3 regions of the Arthrobacter sp. 179 genome follow, and region 3 is predicted to be linked to each of the others. Evidence: riboswitches for the same ligand, from Rfam matches in the RefSeq annotation. Region 3 holds a riboswitch; each other region holds the start of a gene.

Evidence for each region. Region 3 has a riboswitch for thiamine pyrophosphate ahead of ACT3UE_RS07360 (ECF transporter S component). Riboswitches for the same ligand answer to the same signal wherever they lie in the genome.
Region 1: it holds a riboswitch for thiamine pyrophosphate, as region 3 does, so the genes downstream of both, ACT3UE_RS14140 (ECF transporter S component) here and ACT3UE_RS07360 (ECF transporter S component) in region 3, are expected to answer to the same signal.
Region 2: it holds a riboswitch for thiamine pyrophosphate, as region 3 does, so the genes downstream of both, thiC (phosphomethylpyrimidine synthase ThiC) here and ACT3UE_RS07360 (ECF transporter S component) in region 3, are expected to answer to the same signal.

The regions. Positions count from the first base shown of each region.
Region 1 covers NZ_JBQSYU010000028.1:19,618-27,018, forward strand. The annotation lists gene ACT3UE_RS14130 (aminodeoxychorismate lyase) at 1-377, shown strand, start outside; gene ACT3UE_RS14135 (ATP-binding cassette domain-containing protein) at 384-2,822, opposite strand; gene ACT3UE_RS14140 (ECF transporter S component) at 2,827-3,447, opposite strand; TPP riboswitch at 3,501-3,627, opposite strand; gene ACT3UE_RS14145 (DUF4235 domain-containing protein) at 3,697-3,966, shown strand; gene mnhG (monovalent cation/H(+) antiporter subunit G) at 3,973-4,371, opposite strand; gene ACT3UE_RS14155 (monovalent cation/H+ antiporter complex subunit F) at 4,368-4,634, opposite strand; gene ACT3UE_RS14160 (Na+/H+ antiporter subunit E) at 4,631-5,299, opposite strand; gene ACT3UE_RS14165 (Na+/H+ antiporter subunit D) at 5,296-6,927, opposite strand; gene ACT3UE_RS14170 (Na(+)/H(+) antiporter subunit C) at 6,924-7,401, opposite strand, start outside.
Region 2 covers NZ_JBQSYU010000014.1:43,297-50,697, reverse strand. The annotation lists gene ACT3UE_RS09960 (RecQ family ATP-dependent DNA helicase) at 1-1,085, opposite strand, end outside; gene ACT3UE_RS09955 (phosphomannomutase/phosphoglucomutase) at 1,184-2,599, shown strand; gene ACT3UE_RS09950 (hypothetical protein) at 2,596-3,078, shown strand; gene ACT3UE_RS09945 (RrF2 family transcriptional regulator) at 3,104-3,544, shown strand; gene ACT3UE_RS09940 (globin domain-containing protein) at 3,633-4,814, shown strand; TPP riboswitch at 4,902-5,009, shown strand; gene thiC (phosphomethylpyrimidine synthase ThiC) at 5,006-6,805, shown strand; gene ACT3UE_RS09930 (alpha/beta fold hydrolase) at 7,024-7,401, opposite strand, start outside.
Region 3 covers NZ_JBQSYU010000008.1:103,169-110,569, forward strand. The annotation lists gene ACT3UE_RS07345 (hypothetical protein) at 81-620, opposite strand; gene ACT3UE_RS07350 (LLM class flavin-dependent oxidoreductase) at 857-2,188, opposite strand; gene ACT3UE_RS07355 (3-oxoacyl-ACP reductase) at 2,191-2,955, opposite strand; TPP riboswitch at 3,284-3,378, opposite strand; TPP riboswitch at 3,436-3,545, shown strand; gene ACT3UE_RS07360 (ECF transporter S component) at 3,581-4,213, shown strand; gene ACT3UE_RS07365 (ABC transporter ATP-binding protein) at 4,255-5,934, shown strand; gene ACT3UE_RS07370 (energy-coupling factor transporter transmembrane component T family protein) at 5,931-6,737, shown strand; gene ACT3UE_RS07375 (hypothetical protein) at 6,861-7,136, shown strand; gene ACT3UE_RS07380 (hypothetical protein) at 7,324-7,401, shown strand, end outside.

The DNA.
Region 1 (7,401 bases), on a different contig from region 3:
CCCTGCGTCATGCCCACACACTGGGGGCGGAGGACGTCATCTTCACCTCCAGCGACGGACGCGTGCTCGAGGGGCCGACCTCCACGGTGCTGCTGGCCACCCGAGTGAACGGGGTCAAGCAGCTGGTGACCCCGATGGTGGAGACCGGAATCCTTCCCGGAACCACCCAGGGCGCGATCTTCGCGGCCGCCGAAGCCGCCGGCTGGACGTTGGGCTACGGCCCGTTGGAACCGGCGGACCTGTTCGATGCCGACGCCGTATGGCTGGTCTCCAGCCTCCGGCTGCTGGCCCCGGTCACCTCGATCGATGGCACCCCGATCTCCCGGGATCGGGCCCTGGGCACCGAACTGGCGGCCCTGCTCGAAGCCGTCGGCTAGGACCGGCTAGCCCCAGACGAGGTTCCAGGCGCCGGTGAGCAGGGCGGCCGCCGTGGCCACCACCCCCAGGGACAGGCCTCCGGCCACCAGGGCCCCGTCCCGCCAGGAGAAGGTGGCGGTCCGCGCCCAGGTGCGGTGGGTCCCGCCGAAGCCCTTGGCCTCCATCGTGACCGCCAGCCGCGAGGCGCGGCGGATGGCCTGGACCATCAGCCCCAGGCTCTGCCCCGCATTGGCCCGCAGACGCTGCACGAATCCTCCTTGGGCGCCCACGCCCCGGGCCCGGCGGGCCATGCCCAACGTCACCCATTCCTCGGCCAGCAGCCCGATCAGGCGCATCCCGGCCAAGGCACCCAACACGAAACGGTGCGGAAGCCTGGCTTGTTGGGCCAGGGCATTGGCCAGATCGGTGGGGTCGGTGCTCGAGAGGACGATGACCGCGGGAACCGCTACCGCGAAGATCCGCAGTCCGGTGGCCACCCCGGAGACCAGGGACCCCTCGCTGATCGTGGCCACCCCCAGGTCCAGCAGGACCGCGCCGGCATCGTTGCCGACCAGCGCGGTGCCCCAGGCGGCAAACAGGGCCGCCACCAGTAAAGGCCACGCCCGCAGGAGGAAGCGTCCCGGGGCGATCCCCCCGAGCCGGAGCAGCAGCAGGCTGGCGAGGACGACGATGCTGGAGGTCACCAGGTCCAGGGAGGCGATCAACGGCACCGTGGCCAGCACCACCGCAGCAAGCTTGGCCAACGGGTTGCACAGCCCGAAGAAGCTCGCCCGGGCCCCGGCATCGGGTTCCAGCCCCGGCATCCCCCCGGAGGCCCGGGCGGTGGTGGGGTCCGGGCCCTGCGGTGTGGTCCTGCCCGGTTCCCGGCAGGGGCGTCGATCGGCGACGACCTCGACCGTGGAAGCCCCCAAGGCGGCGGCGAAGCCCGCATCGTGCGTGACCGCGACGACGGCGACGCCGTCCTGGAGTTGTTCGCGCAGCAACAGCGCCAGTTCCCTCCAGGTATTGGCATCCTGGCCGAAGGTCGGTTCGTCGAGGATCAGTAGTCGGGGGCGGGCGGCGAGCACGGTGGCCACCGACAGCCGGCGCTTTTCGCCTCCCGAGAGGGTGAACGGGTTCGCCTCGGCCAGATGCCTCAGCCCCAACCGGTCCAACAGCTCATCGACCCGTCCGGTGATTTCCTCGTCGGTGTACAGCCGGGTCTTCGACCCCGGTCTGCGGGCCCGTCGTGGGCCGAAGGCCAGTTCCTCGCGCACGGTGGCGGTGACGAATTGGTGCTCGGGCTCCTGGAAGACGGTGCCGATCCGGGCGACCAGTTCCCCGGCCCGCCACCGGTAGGGCCGGTCGGCGTCCCCGGGGTCGGAGGCCCCCGCGGCGCCCTGGTCGCCGCTGAGGCCCGGCAGGGCGGCGACGCTGCCGGCCCGTTCGGGCAGCAGCCCGGCCAGGGTCAACGCCAGTGTTGATTTGCCCGCCCCGTTGGCCCCGGTGATGCACAGCGCCTGCCCGGCGTCGATCCGCAGGTCAAGACCCGATACGGCGGCAGGACCCTGGGCCGTTCTGGACACGGCCAACCCCCGTCCCCTCAACAGGCCGGCGGCCGGTGCTGCCGGCTTCGGCCGGGCCGGCAGCACGGGAGTGTGGCCGGGAACCCAGACCCCGGCGTCGATGAGCCGGTCCCGGATGGGTCCGGGGGCGAAGAGCCGGGCCGGTGTGCCCTGGTAGGCGATGCCGCCGCCGGGCTCCAGGACGATCACGCGGTCCACGGCGTCGGCCCAGGCCGCCAGCCGGTGTTCGACGATGATCATCGTCGCCCCGCTGGCGCCCACGGCGTCGATCACTGCGTCACGGACCTCCAGCACCCCCTCGGGGTCGAGGTTCGCGGTGGGTTCGTCCAGCAGGACCAGTCCCGGGCGCATGGCCAGGATCCCGGCCAGGGCCAGTCGTTGCTTCTGTCCCCCCGACAGGGAGGAGGTGGGGTGGTCCAGGGGCAGGCTGAGCCCGACGGCGTGCAGGGATTCGATGACGCGGGGCCAGATCAGTTCCGGATCCACCGAAAGGTTTTCCGCCCCGAAGGCGACGTCGTCCCCCACCCGGGCCTGGACGATCTGGGTCTCGGGGTCCTGCTGCATCAGCCCGGTCCGGCCGTGGGCGGCCGCGGCGGGTCGGCCATCGATGAGCAGTTCCCCTGCGGAGGCGTTGTCCTCATCGTCCTGCAACACCCCGGCCAGGGCATGCATGAGGGTCGATTTACCGGCCCCGGACGGGCCGACGAGCAACACCTTCTCCCCGGCGTCGATGTCCAGGTCCAGCCCCAGCACGGCGGGCTCCTCGCGTCCGGCATGCTGCCATCCCCAACCGCTGGCCCTGACCGCCGCCGCGCGGACGTCGCCGACCCCGGTGGCCGGTGAAGGGCCCCGGGCCCCGGTCGGTGCATCATGTGTCATCGGTTCAACCCAGGACCCGTTCCTGGGCGGCCTTCCGCGACGCCATCGAGGACAAGGCCCCGGTTCGCGACAGGGCCCGGGTCAGTGCCCAGGATCCCAATCCGGCGATGACCAGGCCCGAAATGGCCATGAACACCACATAGGCCAGTTTCATGCTCTCGGTGTAGTCGGGGAACCAGGAGAAGACGAAGGCGTCGTTCACTCCACCGAAGATCCCGGTCAGCAGCCCGGCGAACAGCGCCACCGGCAGCGACCAGCGGCGGTAGAGCAGCACGGCGAAGACGATTTCGGCGCCGAGGCCCTGGATGATCCCCGAGGCCCAGACCGTCCAGCCGTATTCGGAGCCCAGGAGCGAGGAAACGACCGCGGCTACCATCTCGCAGAACAGTGCGGCCCCTGGTTTGCGGATGATCAGTGCCCCCAGGACGGCGGGGAAGAGCCACATTCCGGCCAGCAGGGCGGATGAGGGCGGGAAGGCCACGAAGATGAAGTCGAAGGCGTGGTGGGTGGTGTTCCAGGCCCAGAAGATCACCCCGGAGGCCACGGCGATGACGGAGGCGACGACGATGTCCACGACGCGCCAGGTGTAACGGGCGGTCGGTGCCGCCGAGAGGGTGCTGCTCATGTGGTGTTCCTCCTTGGGTCCAAGGAGGGGAGGACCCCGCGGCGGTTCCGCGGGTCCTGAGATTCTCGACTCCCTTCGCCGGTACGAGCCGGAGCAGGTTCGAGGGTCTGCGGTGTTCCGCACTCTCAGCGTCGAAGATTCCGGCCGTGGCCGGTCGGCGACGCTCCCCTGTCGTAGGTGATTCAGTAGGGCCGAGTCTACAGCGCGTTATGCTGGGCAGGTAATCACCTACCGACGGGAGAATCGTTCGTGAACGCATTATTGAAGATCGTCGGCGCGGTCGTGTCGATCGGCGCCGGCTTCGTCGGCGGCAAGCTCGTGGACACCATCTGGTACAAGGTCACCGGAGAGAACCCCCCGAAGCCGAACGACAAGGAAGCCCAGGCCGAGGCATCGATGCGTCATGCGCTCGGGTTCGCTGTGGTCTCCGCCGTGGTGTCCGCAGTGATCCAGGTCCTGACCAACCGTGGCACGCAGCGGGCCATTGCCCGCTTCAACCACACGGCCGACGAGGTCTGATCCTCGTCAGCGGCCTTCGTCCAGGCGGCGCTGGGCCTCGGAGACCACTTCATTGAGGTCGTCGAGGACCAGCGTCTCCTGTTTGAGGTGCCGGGTCCGGTAGCCGGCACGACCGACCATATGGGCGGTCACCGGGGCGGTGAGCAGCTGGAAGAACCAGGCCAGCACCAGTATCGGCACCGCGGACCAGGCCCTGATCTGCAGGGCGACGGAGAGCAGCATCAGGAACAATCCCAGGACCTGCGGTTTCGTGGCCGCGTGCATGCGGGAGAAGAGGTCCGGGAAACGCAGCAGGCCGATGCCTGCGGCCACGGACAGCAGAGCCCCGGAGACCATGCTGATCACCACGATCCAGTCCAGGACCTGGTCCAGCATCCCGCCCTCGGTCAGTCCAAGCACGATCATTGCCCCCTCCGATCGGTGACGTAGCGGGCGATGGTGACCGAACCGATGAAGGCCACCAGCGACCCGACGACGATGAACACGATGTGGTTCAGATGCCGGTTCACGACCATGTCCACGCAGAGTCCGCACAGGATGATGATCAACAGGACGTCCAGGGCCAGAGTCCGGTCCAGGATCGACGGGCCCCTGGCCAACCGGATCAGTGCCATGACGGCGCCAAGCGCCAGGGCGACCCCGGCGATCCAGGCAGCGACGATGATCATGGGTGCTCCTTCATCGATCGGTTCGCTCGTGCTGCGGGGTCGGGGCCTGCGGGGCCCTCGGCGTCCAGGGCCGCCAGTTCCTCCCGGCTGCCCATCATCCGGATGATCCTCGCTTCGATGGACCTGACCTGCCGCCGGAAGTCCTCGGCCTCCTGGACGGTGTTGATGTCCAGCACGTGCAGGTAAAGCGTGGAGGTCGTCCGGTCGATCTCCACGACGAAGGACCCCGGGATGAGGGTCAGCACATGCCCCAGGACCGTGGCCATGAGGTCTTCCTGGCTGCGCATGCGGATGCCGATGACCGCGTTGCGCACCTTCGGCCCGCGCCGGAGGACCACGAGCACCACCTGGATGCTCGCCCGCACGATTTCACGCAGGAACAACACCGTGAACACCAGCCCCTGCCAGGGGTTGAACCGGCCGGAGAGCTCCACGGGAGGCAGTTTGAAGGTCGTCACCACCCCCAGGGCGATGACGAACCCGAAAATCAGGTTCCCGGGGCTGAAGTCCCGCCAGAGGGCGCCCCACACCAGGACCAGCCACAACATCAGGGGAAGTTCGATCAGGAAGCGGGCACGACGCCGTCGTGCCCTGGTCCGGGCGCTGCGGGCCCCGGTGAGCAGTTCCGAGGGCCGTGCCGGACGCGGATGCCGGTGCGGGCTCATCGTCCGCCTCCCGTCTCGGAGGCGCCCAGGACGGCCTCGATGTAGGGCGTGCGTTCGAGCATCTGCTGCGAGGCCTGGTCGGCCAGGTCGAAGAGCGGCCCGGCGAAGATGGTCAGGGCCACCCCCAGGGCCACCAGCACCCCGGTGGCGAAGACCATGGTCGGGGGCAGCACGGCCGCATCCCCCCGTCCGCTCAGGCGATGTGGCTGGGTTTTGACGCCGGTCGTCCCGGTGGCGGGACGGCGGGCCTCCTCCGCGGCGATCAGCAGGATCGGGTCGGCGTCCTCGGCGTCCTCGGCGCGACGCCAGAACGCCCGGTTCCAGACCCGGGCGACGGCCAACAGGGTCAGCAGGGAGGTCACCAGGGCCCCGGCCAGCAGGACCCAGGCCAGCGGGGTCCCCAGGTCCACGCCGCCGCGCAGCAACCCGACCTTGCCCAGGAACCCGGAGAACGGCGGGATGCCGGCCAGGTTCATCGCCGGGATGAAGAACAGTACCGCCAGCACCGGTGACAGCTTGGCCAACGACCCGAGCCGGTCCACGTTCGAGGTCCCGCCCCGGCGTTCCATCAGCCCGGCGACCAGGAACAGCGAGGTCTGCACGATGATGTGGTGGGCCACGTAGTAGACGGTGGCCGCCAGGGCGACGGCGCTGCCGGTGGCGACCCCGAACATCATGTAGCCGATGTGGCTGGTCAACGTGAAGGAGAGCATGCGTTTGAAGTCGGCCTGGGCGAGGGCGCCGAGGATCCCCACGAGCATGGTCAGCAGGGCGACCACCAGCAGCGCCGTGTTCAGCCGGCCCCCGGGGAAGAGCAGGGTTTCGGTCCGGATGATCGCATAGACACCCACCTTGGTCAGCAGGCCGGCGAACACGGCCGTCACCGGCGCAGGAGCCGTCGGGTAGGAGTCGGGGAGCCAGAAGGACAGCGGGAACACCGCGGCCTTGACGCCGAAGGCGACCAGCAGCATCACATGCAGGATCTGTTGGGTTCCGGGGTCGATCTCGGCGAGCTTGCCGGCCAGATCGGCCATGTTCACGGTCCCGGTCGCGGCGTAGACCAGCCCGATCGCCAGCAGGAACAGGATCGAGGAGACCACCGAGACCACCACATAGGTGACCCCCGCACGGATCCGGGCCGTGGTCCCGCCCAGGGTCAGCAGCACGTAGGAGGCGGTCAGCAGGATTTCGAAACCGACGTAGAGGTTGAACAGGTCGCCGGCCAGAAAGGCGTTGGACACCCCGGCGACCAGGATCAGGTAGGCGGGGTGGAACACCGAGATGGGCCCGTCCTCGTCCCCGTCGGCCATGCCTTGGCCGGTGGCGTAGAGCAGCACGGTCAGGCTGACCGCCGTGGAGACCACGAGCATCAGTGCGGAGAACTCGTCGACCACCATGGAGATCCCGAACGGTGGGGCCCATCCGCCGATGACGACCGCTTGCGCCCCATGTCTCCAGGCCGATACCAGGAGCCAGGATTCCAGGGCGAGGGTCAGGCACAGGGTCCCGATCGTCGCGGTGCGCTGGGCCAGCGGGTGCCGTCGCAGCACGAAGGCCAGGGCGGCGCCCAGGATGGGCAGCAGCACCGCCAGGGGGGCGACGTCGATCGCGGCCAGGTCCTCCATCATCGGGCCTTCCTGTTGCGTCGTTTGTTGTTGGTTCCCGCACTCTCCTCGGAGGAGGCCTGCCGCAGTTCGCTGGCCAGCCGTTCCCCGGCGACCCGGGCGGCCGCCGCCCTCCGCGATTCCTCGGTGTGGACCCCCTCCCCCTCGTCATCGATATCGGCCGGGAACTCCGAGGTCTCCAGCTCGACTTCGGAGTCCTCCTCGAAGTCGAAGGTGTCCTTGGAGGCTACCCGGCGGTCCTCGGCGTCGTCGGTGAGTTCGTCCCGGCGGGCGATGACCCAGGACCGGTAGATCATGGCCAGCAGGAACGCGGTGACCGCGAAGGTGATGACGATGGCGGTGAGGATCAGCGCCTGCGGAAGCGGGTCGGCATAGTCCTCCGCCGGGGTCCCCGCCTCGTAGAGGGGGGCGAGCCCGCTGCGCCCGCCGGCGGCCAGGATCAGCAGGTTCACCCCGTTGCCGACCAGGATGATGCCC
Region 2 (7,401 bases), on a different contig from region 3:
CAGATCTCCCGGTCCTCCGGCCCCGGCAGCAACAGCACATCGGCGTTGTCGGTTCCACGGCCGGCACGACCGACCTGCTGGTAGTAGGCGACCGGGGAACTGGGGGCGCCCACGTGGACGACGAATCCGAGGTCGGGTTTGTCGAAGCCCATCCCCAGCGCACTGGTGGCGATCAGCGCCTTGACCTGGTTCTCCTTCAGCGCCTGTTCGGAGGCGGCGCGTTCCTCCGGGTCGGTCCGCCCGGTATAGGAGCGCACGTCGTGCCCCGCCTCCCGGAGCAGTCGGGTGATGTCCTCGGCCGCCGAGACGGTCAGGGTGTAGATGATGCCGCTGCCGGGCAGATCGGCCAGATGGGTCAGCAACCAGGCCAGTTGCGAACGCGGGCTCGGCAACCGCAGGACCCCGAGCCGCAGCGATTTGCGGGCCAACGGTCCGCGCAGGGTGAAGACCTCCGCGCCTCCGACGGCCAGCTGTTCCTGCACGTCGTGGACCACCCGTTCGTTGGCCGTCGCGGTGGTGGCCAGCACCGGCACGTTTCCCGGAAGGGCGGCGATGAGATCGCGGATCCGCCGGTAGTCGGGCCGGAAGTCATGGCCCCAGTCGGAGATGCAGTGGGCTTCGTCGATCACCAGCAGGCCCATCCGGCGGATCAGTTCGGGGAGCTGCTGTTCGCGGAAGGAAGGGTTGTTCAGCCGTTCGGGCGAGACCAGCAGGACGTCGACTTCATCGGCTTCGAGCTTGGCGATGACCTCCTGCCATTGGACCGCGTTGGCCGAGTTGATCGCTTCGGCCCGCACCCCGGCCCGCGCCGCGGCGGCGACCTGGTCGCGCATCAGGGCCAGCAGCGGGGAGACGATCAGCGTCGGCCCCGCGCCGCGGGCACGCAGCAGCAGGCTGGCCACGAAATACACCGCGGATTTGCCCCAGCCGGTGCGCTGGACCACCAGGGCCCGACGGCCGCCCTCGACGAGGGCCTCGATCGCTTCGAACTGCCCCTCGTGGAATCGGGCCCCGTCGTTTCCGACCAGCCGGCGCAGGACCGCAGTGGCGTCGTCATGCAATTGTGAGTTCCGCGTTTCAACCATGGACCCAGTATCCCAGCGACCACCCACGCATGGGCACCGACCCGGTGGAGTGGTTGGATGATCGCGTGGATACGCCCCGAACGGCTAAGCTCGACCCCGTGAGCAGCGAGATTGATCTTTCCCTTTCCTTCAAGGCCTACGACGTCCGCGGCATCGTCGGCGAAACCATCAATGAGGAGATCGTCGAGGCCGTGGGCGCCGCCTTCGTCGACGTCCTGTCCCTGGCCGGCAAACAGGTCCTCGTCGGCGGTGACATGCGCCCCTCCTCCCCCGCCTTCAGCGCCGCCTTCGCCCGCGGGGCCTCCTACCGCGGGGCCGAGGTCTGCCTGCTCGGGTTGATCTCCACCGATGAGCTCTACTTCGCCTGCGGCCAACTCGATGCCGCCGGCGTCGTGTTCACCGCCAGCCACAACCCCGCGGCCTATAACGGCATGAAGATGGCCCAGGCCGGTGCCGTGCCGGTCTCCTCGGATACGGGCCTGTATGAGATCCGCGATCTGGCCCAGACCTACCTCGCCGAAGGCCTGCCGGTCTCCGGGGACGCGCCCCAGGGGGACATCAGCACCCGGGACGTGCTGGAGGACTACGCCGCCTACCTGCGCTCCCTGGTCGACCTCTCGGGCATCCGCCCGCTGAAGGTCGTCGTCGACGCCGCCAACGGGATGGCCGGCATGACCACTCCCGCGGTCCTGGGCGATGACCTGTTGCCGGCCCTTCCACTGGAGATCGTGCCGCTGTATTTCGAATTGGACGGGACCTTCCCCAACCACCCGGCGAACCCGCTGGAACCGGAGAACCTCAAGGACCTGCAGGCCGCCGTCCTCGAACACGGCGCCGATATCGGTCTGGCCTTCGACGGCGACGCGGATCGCTGCTTCGTCATCGACGAAGCAGGTCTGCCGGTGTCCCCCTCGGCGGTGACCGCATTGGTGGCCCGACGTGAAATCGCCCGGGCGCAGGCCGCCGGCGAGCAGACCCCGGTGATCATCCACAACCTCATCACCTCCCGCGCGGTCCCCGAACTGGTGGAACACGACGGCGGACGGCCGGTGGTCACCCGGGTGGGCCACTCCTTCATCAAGGCGGTCATGGCCGCCGAGGGGGCCGTCTTCGGTGGCGAACACAGCGCCCACTACTACTTCCGCGATTTCTACAACGCGGACACCGGCATGCTCGCCGCGATGCATGTGCTGGCCGCCCTCGGCTCCCAGGACCGTGCCCTGGGAGATCTGGCCGCCGAATACGAACCGTATTTCTCCTCGGGCGAGATCAACTCCGAGGTCGAGGACAAGGACGCGGCCGTGGCCCGGGTGCTGGAGAGCTTTTCGACCCCGGAGACGGTGGTCGATAGGCTGGACGGCACCACGGTGAAGGCCACGGACGGATCCTTCTGGTTCAACCTCCGCCCCTCCAACACCGAACCCTTCCTCCGTTATAACGGGGAAGCCGTAGACACCCCGACCATGGAACGCGTCCGCGACGCGGTCCTCACCCTTGTCAGGAGCAATGCATGAGCGAAAACCCCACGGAAAACCGGCTGGCCGAACTCGGTGAGGCCGCCCACCAGGACTTGAACAAGGTGCTCGGCACCGCCTTGGGCGTCGCCCGCGAACAGCTTGAAACCAACGGGGTCTTCCTGCCCTTCGCCATCGGCCTGGAGCCCGACGGCGAGGCCGAAGGGGAACTGCGCCTGCTGGCGGTCCAACCCGATGAGGACGACGAGGATCCCGAAGCGGATATCGATGCCGAAGTCATGATGGATGACCTGGTCACCTTGCTGATCGGTCAGCGTGAGAACTTCGTGGCCGTGGCCCTGGTCTCCGATGTGACCCTGCTGCAGGAGGATGTCGACGCCGTCCATGCCCTGGCGGAGCACAGCCTCGGCGGGGCAGTGGCCATCATCCAGCCCTATGCCTCCCCCGCCGCCGAAGGCAGCGAGTGGACCTTCCAGGAGCCCACCCCCGAACCAGCTGATTTGAGGATCTGGGCCTGATCCGTGGGGACCGGGCGTCGACATCATGAAGATCAACGCCTTTTCCGATGTGTGCCTGCGCATCCTGATGCTGCTCGCCGCCCGGTCCGATCCCCTGCTGAGGACCCGGGAGATCGCCGAGGCAATCGACATCCCCTACAACCAGGTCTCCAAGGCCGTGCACAAGCTCGGCCAGTTGAAACACATCGACGTCAAACGCGGGCGCACCGGTGGCGTGCAGATCAACGAATCGGGGCTGTCCCTCGGCGCCGGCACGTTGCTGCGCAGCCTCGAGGGGCAGGGCGATCTCGCCCAGTGCACCACCGACGACGGCACGGCCGCCTGCCCATTGATCGCCGGTTGCCGGCTCCGCACAGCCCTGGCGCGCGCCCAGGAGGCCTTCTACCAGGAGCTGGACCACTGGTCGATCCGCGATCTGGCGTCCTCCCCGGCGCTGGTCCCCCTTCCTTTTCCCATTTCGCGATAGCCGATTTGCCCCAGTTTTCTACAAGGTGTAGAAATGTATCATAATACTTGCGGATCAGACGCAAGTAATTCGACCTCGAGGAGATTCGATGCTCTCAGAAACGTCCCGCCCCGTCGTCCAGGCGACACTTCCCGTGATTGGCGAACGGATCGGTGAGATCACCAAGAAGTTCTATGCCGGGATGTTTGCGGCACGTCCTGAACTCCTGGACGGCTTGTTCAGTCGCGCCAACCAGAAGAACGAAGCCCAGCAACAGGCCCTGGCCGGCAGCATTGCCGCCTTCGCCTCCCACCTGATCGAACACCCCGAATCGCTGCCCGAATCAGTGCTGTCCCGCATCGCCCATAAGCACACGTCGCTGGGCATCCAGCCCGACCAGTACCAGATCGTCTTCGACCACCTGTTCGCGGCCATCGCCGAGGATCTGGGCGAAGCAGCCACCGAAGAGGTCGTCGCCGCCTGGTCCGAGGTCTACTGGCTGATGGCCGACGCCCTGGTCAAGATCGAAAAGGGCCTCTACGCCGAACAGGCCAACGACCGGATCTACGCCCCATGGAAGGTCACCTCCACGGAGGCTTCCGGCCAGGATTGCATGACGTTCCGCTTCGAGCCGGCCGATGACACCGCCGTCACGGTGGCCAAGCCCGGCCAGTTCGTGAGCATCCGCGTGCCGCTGGCCGACGGGCTGCGCCAGTGCCGCCAGTACTCCCTCTCCGACAACGTCGAATCCACCACCGAGCGGGTGTTGACCACCAAGCTGGATGAAGGCGGGGAGGTCTCCCCCTTCATGCACCGCAATCTCGAGGTCGGCGACGTCGTGGAACTGTCCAACCCCTACGGTGACATCACCCTGGACATGGAGGGCGGGCCGATCATCATCGCCACCGCCGGCATCGGGTGCACCCCGAGCGCCTCGGCCCTGCAGTCGCTGGTCTCCACCGGGTCGGACCGCCAGGTGCTGGTGCTCCACGCCGAGGCCATGGAATCGAACTGGGCGCTGAAGGACCAGATGCTCGCCGCCGTGGAGCAGCTGCCCAACGTCGAGATGCGCCTGTGGCTCGAGGACACCACCGGCACCACCGCGGACCTGCAGGCCGTCGAGGGGTTCATGAACCTGACCGGCGTCGAGCTGCCCGAGGATGCCCGGATGTACCTCTGCGGTCCGCTGCCATTCATGCGTGCGGTGCGCAGCCAGGCCATCGCCGCCGGCGTGGCCCCGCGGAACATCCACTACGAGGTCTTCGGTCCCGACCTCTGGCTTGCCGCCTAGGCACGAGCCCGCTGCCCCGGAGGGGCGCCACACCGGAGCGGCCCGCGAACTGGATTAGCCAGATCGCGGGCCGCTCCGTTACGCTCGCAACGTCCACACGGGTGCCCCAGGAGGGGCTGAGATCGAGCTGCCACCGCTCGCGACCGTCGAACCTGTCCGGGTCATGCCGGCGTAGGAAGTTGAGGGCTCAAATGAGCGATTCCACAGTAAAACCCACCACCCCGTCCGCCACCGCGTGGGAACAGCACCCACAGCACCGGTTGCAGTGGATCGAGGATCCGGAACACGGCCTGCGGGTCCCGGTCACCGCGATCTGCCTGGCGGATTCCCCCGACGGCAGCGCCAACGAGCCCCATCTGGCGTATCGGACCGCCGGTCCGGGCTCCGAACCGACCGTCGGCCTCCCGCGTCCGCGCACCCGATGGATCACCGCCCGGGGTGACACCGCCGAATACGCCGGTCGCCAACGCACCCTGCACGACGACGGCCGGTCCGCCGTGCGTCGCGGGGCCGCCTCGGCAGAATGGAGCGGCACGACCCCGGTACCGAGGCGCTCGCACCAGGGGCGTACCGTCACGCAGATGCATTACGCCCGACAGGGCACCCTCACCGACGAGATGCGCTATGTGGCGCTGCGCGAGAACTGCGACGTCGAATTGGTCCGCCGCGAAGTCGCCGCCGGACGGGCGATCATCCCGGTGAACATCAACCATCCCGAATCCGAGCCGATGATCATCGGCAAGGCCTTCCTGGTCAAGATCAACGCCAACATCGGCAACTCGGCCATCACCTCCTCGATCGCCCAGGAGGTCGACAAGCTCACCTGGGCCACCCAATGGGGCGCCGATACGGTGATGGACCTGTCCACCGGCGATGACATCCACACCACCCGCGAATGGCTGATCCGCAATTCCCCGGTGCCCATCGGCACCGTGCCGATCTACCAGGCGCTGGAGAAGGTCGATGGGGATGCATCGAAACTGACCTGGGAGATCTTCCGCGACACCGTCATCGAGCAATGCGAACAGGGCGTGGACTACATGACCATTCATGCCGGGGTGCTGCTGCGCCATGTGCCCTTGAGCGCCGACCGGGTCACCGGCATCGTCTCCCGCGGTGGATCGATCATGGCCGGGTGGTGCCTGGCCCACCACCAGGAGAACTTCCTCTACACCCATTACGACGAGCTCTGCGCCATTTTCGCCCGCTACGACGTCGCCTTCTCCCTCGGTGACGGGCTGCGCCCCGGCTCCCTGGCCGATGCCAACGACGCCGCCCAGTTCGCTGAGCTCGATACCCTGGCCGAGTTGACCCGCAGGGCCTGGCAGTTCGACGTGCAGGTGATGGTGGAAGGACCCGGACATATCCCGCTGCATCTGGTCCGCGAGAACGTCGAGCGTCAGCAGGAGCTCTGCGACGGGGCGCCGTTCTACACCCTGGGTCCGCTGGTGACCGATACGGCCCCCGGCTACGACCACATCACCAGCGCCATCGGGGCCACCGAGATCGCCCGTTACGGCACGGCGATGCTCTGCTATGTGACCCCGAAGGAGCATCTGGGGCTGCCGGATAAGGACGACGTGAAGACCGGGGTGATCACCTATAAGATCGCCGCGCATGCCGCCGATGTGGCCAAGGGGCATCCCGGGGCGACGGCCCGCGACGATGCCCTGTCGGCCGCGCGCTTCGAGTTCCGCTGGAACGACCAGTTCGCCCTGGGTCTGGATCCGGCCACGGCCCAGCGGTTCCACGACCAGACGCTGCCTGCGGAGCCGGCCAAGACCGCGCACTTCTGTTCCATGTGCGGGCCGAAGTTCTGTTCGATGCGGATCTCCCAGGACATCCGCGAGGAGTTCGGGGGAACCGAACGCCAACGGGCACTGGCCGATGACATCGAAGCCGGTTTGCAGGCGAAGAGCCGTGAATTCGCGGATTCGGGGTCCAGCATCTACCTCCAGGCGACGATCCCCGTCGGCAACGGCACCGACTGATCCACCGGGTACGACGACGGCGTCCGCACGGGAGGCAACGGGCGCCTCCAACGTTCCGGGCAACTTCTGCAGCTGCTCCCCTGGCAGGAACGCAGGCGGTTGCCCGGAGCGGTCGTCGGTATATGGACTATGTCATGTAGCCGTCCACGGCCCGGAGGTGATACGGCGCGTCCGCACCTGACGCAGCGAAGCCTTGCGGAGACCGCGATCCAGACCAATCAGTCTCCAGCGGGATCCGGGTCTGCCTGGTGGAGCCCGGGAACCCGCCCGAGCCGGGGGTGGACCTCACCGCGTTCGATCCAGGCGCGGACCATCGCGTTGAAGAACAACGGATCCTCGACGCTCCATTGATGGTGCAGCCCCGGGGCCAGACGGAAGACCGTGTCCCGGCGAACCGCGGCCACATCGGCGAATCCCTTGCGCACCAGGGCCGGTTCACGGGCCCCGGCGACCATCATCAGGCGTTCGGTGTAGTCCCCCAGCCCGTCGGGCAGGCCGCCCGCCTGGACCTCGTCCAGCATCGCCTTCATGTTGTCCGGACGCAGGGTCAGCCCATGTTCGGAGTAGAGCCTGCGGGAGTTCGCGGGAATCCCGAA
Region 3 (7,401 bases):
TCCTCTTTCGGCGGGATGGAGAAAAGCCGTCGTGTGTGAGAAAGGTGGGGAGAGCAGTAACCGAGGCGGGGATAGACGTCCTAAAAGCCGAACGATCCGTCCTCCCGGGCCAGCGAGGTGATCGTCATTAGGGCGCTCATTCTAGTCACAACTTCAGAATCCGGTTGGAGGCTGTCTGTCCATTCGTCGACAGCATCGGCGACATCTGTTGCGAAATTATGTACTTCTAGTTGCAGTTTTCCGTTTACAGAATTGCAGTGAATACTGTTGCCGTTTGGTAGTGGGCTGGTGAATTGGAACTCGCGAAAGACTCGGTCCACTGCATTCTTCATATTTCCTGCGGTGTCGAATGATCCTTCGTGCAGCACAGCGCACCGTAAGGCATAGAAATCGATCCCGTTGATCCAAACCGTGCCCTTGTCTGTGTACGATTCGGTCAGTCTTGACGTGTATTTGTGACTGAAGTTCTGGTCGATCCATCGAACAAAACGAGTGCCTTGCTTAGTATTTGGCCAGGCTAATTTGCTGGCTATGTCGGGAAGCGTCAGGGCAAGGGTCAACGCGGAGTACCAATTCTTCTGTTCTACGGCCGTCCGCACGGCGCTCGTTAGATGTTTCATAAGTGGAGCATATTTCCCGCTTGTGACAGTTGGGGGTCGAATCATGCCTTGGCGTTGAAATTGGCTTTGCTCTGTATCTCGGGGCCGCTCTAATGCCGTCCCATCAGCAGCCGGTATTTATGTGTGACACGGACGCATAAGGCTCGAAAAGTAACTGAGGCAATTCGTGTTGCAGATTGTTGCCGTTCAGCTGGCGGTCTGAACGCTTGTCGCTAGCCTCGCTGCATGAACACGATCTAGCCCACCGGCCGCTCCAGACCCAAGTGCCCGCGCAGCGTTTCGGTCGGGTATTCGGTGCGGTAGAGCCCACGACGTTGCAATACCGGCACGACCCGGTCCACGAACTCCTCCAGCGAATCAGGCAGCATCGGCGGCATCAGGTTGAAGCCATCGGCGGCCCCCGAGGTGAACCAGCGTTCGATGGAGTCGGCGACCTGCTCGGGGGTTCCCACCATGGTGCAGTGGCCTCCTCCTGCAGCCATCCGGCCCAGCAACTGACGCACGGTGGGGCTTTCGGCCTCGACGATGCGCAGGATGGTGGCGTACCTGCCCTGCGGTCCGCTGAATTCCGTCGCCGGCGGCAGTGCCGGAACGGGGGCATCGAGCTCCCAGTCGCTGCAGTCCTGACCGATGAACGTCCCCAGCTGGTCCAGTGACTGTTCGGTGGGCAGCAGTGCATCCACCTCGGCCTGCTTCGCCAGCGCTTCGCCCTCGGTCGATCCCAGGAAGGCGACTAGGCCGGGCATGATCGCCACCTTCGCCGGATCCCTGCCCTCGGCGGCAATGCGCCGCTTCATATCCGAGTAGTAGTCCTGCCCGCTGGCCAGATCGTAGGCCACCGCGTAGATCCCCTCGGCATGGCGTGCCGCCAACTGGCGACCGGATTCCGAGGCCCCGGCCTGGAACAGGACCGGGCGGCCCTGGGGTCCCCGGGGGACGTTCAAGGCTCCGGCCACCCCGAAGTGCTCCCCGGAGTGGTTTACGGGTCTGACTTTGTCGGGATCGGCGAAGAGCCCGGCGCGGTCGGCGAGCACGGCATCGTCGGCCCAGGAATCCCAGAGGGCCAGGGCGACGTCGATGAACTCGGCAGCCCGGGCATAGCGTTCGGGACTGGGCGGCATGGCATCCATCGAGTGGTTGCGTGCCTCGGCGTCGAACATCGAGGTGACCACGTTCCAACCGATGCGTCCGGCGCTGATGTGATCCAGTGAGGCGAGCATTCTTGCAGCGTGGTACGGGGTGTAGAAGGTGGTGGAGACGGTGGAGATCAGCCCGATCCTGCTGGTGCTCCGCGCCATGGCGGCCAGCGCGGTCAACGGTTCGAAGAACCACCGGGGACCGGCTGACGGGTTCCCCGCCGAGTGTCCGTCGGCGAAGAACACGGCGTCGAACAGTCCGGCCTCGGCGGTTTGGGCCATCCGTTCGTAATGCTCGATGCTGCCCAGCTGTTCGACCGCAGAGTCAGGGTGGCGCCAGGCTGCCTGGTGGTGCCCGCAGGCATTGAGGAAGGCGTTGAGATGTAGTTGGCGTGGCGCCGTTTCGGCGGTGTCGGTTGTATGTGCGCTCATCTCTAGTTCTTCACCAATCCGCCGTCGACCACCAGGTTCTGCCCGGTGACCGCACGCGCCCAGGGGGAGGCGAAGAACAGGATCGCGTCGGCGAATTCCTCCGGGGTGGTGACCTTGCGCAGGGGGGTGGAGGAGGCAATGAAGTCGAAGACCTCATCGGGGGTCGCTGCGCTGGCGTCGGTGGTGCGCAGCAGGCCTCCGGAGACTATGTTCACCGAGACCTGGTGTTGGCCCAGATCTGCGGCCAGTGTGCGGGTCAGGGACAGCAAGGCCGCCTTGGCTGCCGTGTAGTCGTGATAGGGGACTACGGGATTCTGGAACAGGTTGGTGCCGATGTTGATGATCCGCCCGAAGCCGTGTTCGCGCATTCCCGGTAGCGCCGCCTGGGTCGTGTTCAGGGCTCCGCGGACGCTGCCGGAGAACTGGGAGTCGAACTCCTCCCAGCCGATCTCCGCGGCCGACGAGCGGGCATCGCCGTTGAAGGAGAAGTCGGCCAGGGCGTTGTTCACCACCGTGGTCACCGGGGAGCCGAAGTGCGCTTGTGCGCTTTCGAGCATCGTTGCGACCTGTACCGGGTCGGTGACATCCGCCTGGATGGCCAGGGCCTGGTCGGGGCCGTGGGCTGTGGCAATTTCCTCCGCCGCCTGGGCTGAATGGCGGTAGTTGATGATGACGCGGGCGCCTTGTGCGGCAAAGGCTTCAACGATGTGGCGGCCCAATCCGCGGGCGCCTCCGGTGACGAGGACAAGCTGGTCTGAGAGGTTCATCTGGTCTCACTTTCGTAGCTGCCGGTTGCAGCGGGTAGGTGGTGCTGGAGGGGGGGGAGCCCCGCAGACAGAATCGCCGGGGGAGATGAGTGAAGAAGACGGCGGACACAGCGCAAGGCAGAGGCAAGGTGTCTGCATGCCCGACGGCGGATAGCTGGCTTCGTGCGGGATCCTCAGCTGCGGGGCAGCTGGCGGGAAGGCATCAAAAAACTGGCCGGGCGGTGCCACGGCAGGATGCGGAGCGCCAGGGTGGACGCCGGCAACGCATGGCGGAATCGGGCAGTGGGGGCGTGACTCGGCGGGGCCGTCCACGGTGGGCCATGAGGCGAATGAGCACCTGCAACATCCCTTCGCTAGTTCGAACTAGATCAGGTTCAACGGGTGTTCTCTCAGCCAGGAATCCTGGCACCCCGTGTCACTGCTTCACACCCTACACACCTGCAGCAGCGATTCGACAACTTCGTTTCCCCGTGTACAGTCTGTGCTGAACACGGGAGTCCGGTGAGCCGGGCTGAGAGGAAGCTGATCAAGCTTCGACCGTCGAACCTGATCTGGATCATGCCAGCGCAGGGAGGCAAAAACTCCAAATCCCGTGCCCTGTTCACTCAACAGAAGGGGCACGACAGTGCACTCATCAACCACGCCTTCAACGGCGCCGTCCCTGACGCGCCGACGCTTTTCCTTCGACCTGAAGGACCTGATGCTCATCGTGGTCCTCGGCGTCGTCTTCGGCTTCCTCTACTGGGCACTGGTCCAGGCCTCGGCCGGGCTGACACTGGTCCTGGGCCCGCTCGGGGACCTCTCCTCGCACTTGCTCTTCGGCGGGTGGCTGATCGTCGCCCCGATCGCCGTCGCCATCATCAGACGACCCTTCGCCGGGATCCTCGCGGAGGTCATTGCCGGTGGGGTGGAGGTCGTTTTCCTCGGCTCGACGGCAGGACCCATGCTCTTCCTGGTGGCCGCCATCCAAGGTCTGGGCAGCGAACTTCCCTTCGCCCTGCGTCGCTACCGGTCCTTCAGCTGGCTCACCTACGCCTGCTCCGGACTGCTCGGAGCAGGATTGGCCTTCGCCGTCTCGGCCTTCCGTTTCGGATGGTACGGCCAGGATTTCTTTGTCATCCGGCTCATCGTTCAACTGCTCTCCGGGCTCATTCTCGGCGGTCTCCTGGCCCGCAAGACCGTTAACGCGCTGGCCAAAACCGGCGTCGTGGACAACTACGCCATCGGCCGGGACCTGCCAACCGCCGAGGGAGCATGAAACCGGAAAGTACGCCGGTAGTCGTGCTTCAGGACGTGACCGTGACCTACCCCCGAAGGCCGGCGCCGGTCCTGGATCGGGTGACCTTGAGTCTAGAAGCAGGCGAACAGGTCATCATCCTGGGGCCCTCGGGGGCCGGAAAGTCGACGCTTTTAAACCTGATGACCGGGGTCATCCCGCATTCGGTGGCGGCACGGTTCACCGGCCGGGTCCTCGTCGCTGGTCAGGACACCGCTCACACCGGCGTCGCCGAATTATCGCGGACCGTCGGCGTCCTGGCCCAAGACCCCGAATCGGCGATGTGCATGCCCGATGTGCAGCGGGAAATCGCCCTTCCACTGGAGAACCATGCGGTCCCCCCACGAGAAATCGAGAGTCTGATCGATGAGGCGCTGGAACAGGTCAACGGAGCCAGCCTCAAGGACAGGTCAACACGGCAACTCTCCGGCGGCCAAGGACAACGGGTGGCCTTGGCCGCCAGTCTGGTCGCGGAGCCACCGGTGCTGCTGCTCGACGAACCCACCTCGATGCTCGACGCCGAAGGCATCTCATCGGTGCGCCGAGCCATCGACCGGGTGGTGCACGACCGTGGCCCCGCCGTGGTGCTGGTGGAACACCGCATCGACGAGTATGCGGGAGCCGACGGCGTGGCAGGGCTCCCCGGACGGGCCATCGTGCTCGACGCCGACGGTGCCCTGCTGGCCGACGGCCCCACACGGAGCGTGTTGGAACAATCGGCACGCCAGCTCGTGGACGCCGGGTGCTGGACACCGTTGGAAACCGAGCTGCAGGCGGCGTTCGGCACAGAAGGCGGCTTGGCCTCGCCCATCGTCCGCGAAGAATTGCTGCACTGGGCCCAGGGCCAACCAACGGTTCCGCAGCCGACGCAGGCCACCGACAGCGTGGTCCTCTCCGCACGAGGCCTCTCGATCACCCGGGCGGCAATCCCTGCCCGGAAACGACGCCGCGAACCCGCGATGATCAGCCCCCAACTTGAAGGCATCGACTTGGAACTACGCTCCGGGGAGATCGTCGCCCTGTTGGGCGCCAACGGGACGGGCAAGACCAGTCTGTTGCTCGCGCTCGCCGGGCTGCTGCAACCACTAGCCGGCACGATATCGGGGGACCGGCCCGGACTGGTCTTCCAAAACCCCGAACACCAATTCGTGGCCACCACTGTCCGAGAAGAAGTTGGCCATGGACTGCCGACGCTCATCAACGGGCGTCCTGCCCAAGAGAAGATCGATGACCTGCTGGCCGAACACCGGCTGACGCATCTGGCCGCGAGTAACCCCTTCCGACTCTCGGGCGGAGAAAAGCGGCGGCTCAGCGTCGCGGCCATGCTCGCTCATTCACGCAACGTCCTGTTGGCAGACGAACCGGGCTACGGGTTGGACCGGAAAGCCACCATCTCGATGATGGGAGCCTTCCGGGACGCGGCGGCCGACGGACAGTCGATCCTGTTTTCCAGCCACGATCTGCGTAGTGTCGCGAGCCTGGCCCACCGGGGAATCGTCATCGCCGAGGGAACCATCATCGCCGACGGGCCGATTTTTGACGTGCTGGGCGACCGAGACGTCTTGGCCAGGGCAGGGATCGTGCTGCCCCCGCTGCTGGACTGGCTGCTGGGCCTCGGGAAGAGTCCGGAGCAGATCAAGAACATCCTGGCTGGTCTGGATCAAGAAGTGGCTGCTGCGGCACGGATGCCGGTGCCCTCGTGAGCGCGGCCCCCTTTCCGTGGGTCGTCACGACCACGCCCTTGGGCCGTCGCAACCCCACCATGAAGCTCGCCCTGCTCTTCGTGGTCTCCTTCGCCTTGCTCTTCGTCTTCGACCCGCTGACCCCGGCCCTGCTCTATCCGTTGGCGCTGGCCGCCGTACTGATCTGGGGCCGGCCCTCGCCCCGGATGCTGCTGCTGGCCCATATCCCGTTCCTGGGGTTTGCACTCGGGATGCTCATGATCAATGCCATCACCCGGCCGGGGGAGGAACTCTTCACGGTTCTGGGCCTTCAGGTCAGCGTCGAGGGAGTGAACCTGGGGACTTCCCTGGCCCTGCGCACGTTCGTTCTGGGGGTGTTGTCGATCGGTTTCGTCCTCTCCACCGATGCCGTGGCCCTGACCGACAGCCTGCATCAACAGGCCAGACTGGGTCCGAGGCTCTCCCATGCCGTCCTGGCCGGCTACCAGATGCTCCAAGACATGCCGGGCACCTGGCAGACGATCCGCCAGGCCCATGCCGTACGGGCTCCCGAGTCGGCACCGGGGGTGCGGCGACCCAAGATCCGGGAGTTCGGCCAGGCTGGCTTCTCCCTGATGGTGGTCTCCCTCCGCCGGGGTGAGCGCATGGCCCAGTCGATGGAGTCCCGTGGCCTGGGGCTGGCTCCACGAACGATCTGGAAGCCCATCAGGCTTCAACGAGCCGACTGGATCATGGCTCTGGGCGTGCTCACCGTTTTAGCTGTGGTGCTCGGTCTGGGTGTCACGGGTGGGTGGATCAGAGGGTACTCCGCTCTCTGGGAGTAGACCGGGAGTCGGGCTCTGCACGGCCTACCTACCTTCGCTTGGTAGGCTGCATCCTTTGCGCCCCGGTGAGAGGAAGACGGTATGAGTCAGGACCCCAGTACCTTCCGGAGGAGTGCGCGCGCGATGAATAATCGTGCGACCAAGGCCAAGAAGCTCGCCCGATTCCTCTGGGATCGGCATCTGGGGCCCGAGGAACTGGCCCAATACACGGATCAGGAACTGCGCTCCATTGCCCGGGACGCCGGAGTGCATCCTCCCTCAACCGGTGAAACCTGGGAGGCGACCGCCGAATTGCTCGCCGCCCAGGAGAACTGGTTGGAGAAGCATCCGAACCACCCGCTGGGTGAACGACACTTCTTCGCCGAAGGCTGGCAATACGAGCCCGGGTTCGGCAGCTAAGGAGCTCGCCTCCTGATGAGCAAAAAGTCGACCGGCCGGACCCCTGATCTAAGTGCCCGAGTTCGACAGACACGTGTTTCTGCTCCGAAAGGCAGGAGGACGCCTCGCTGGTTCAGGAGGTGGCGGCGTTTTAGCGTGGTGGCAGGGCAGACGCCAACGCAGCAGCCAAGTCTCCACGGAGACTGACATGCAACTCGCACCCATGTTCTCGGCTGCCGGCGGCGTCCTGACGACGGCAGGTTGCGCCTCGTTGACACCCCGGACC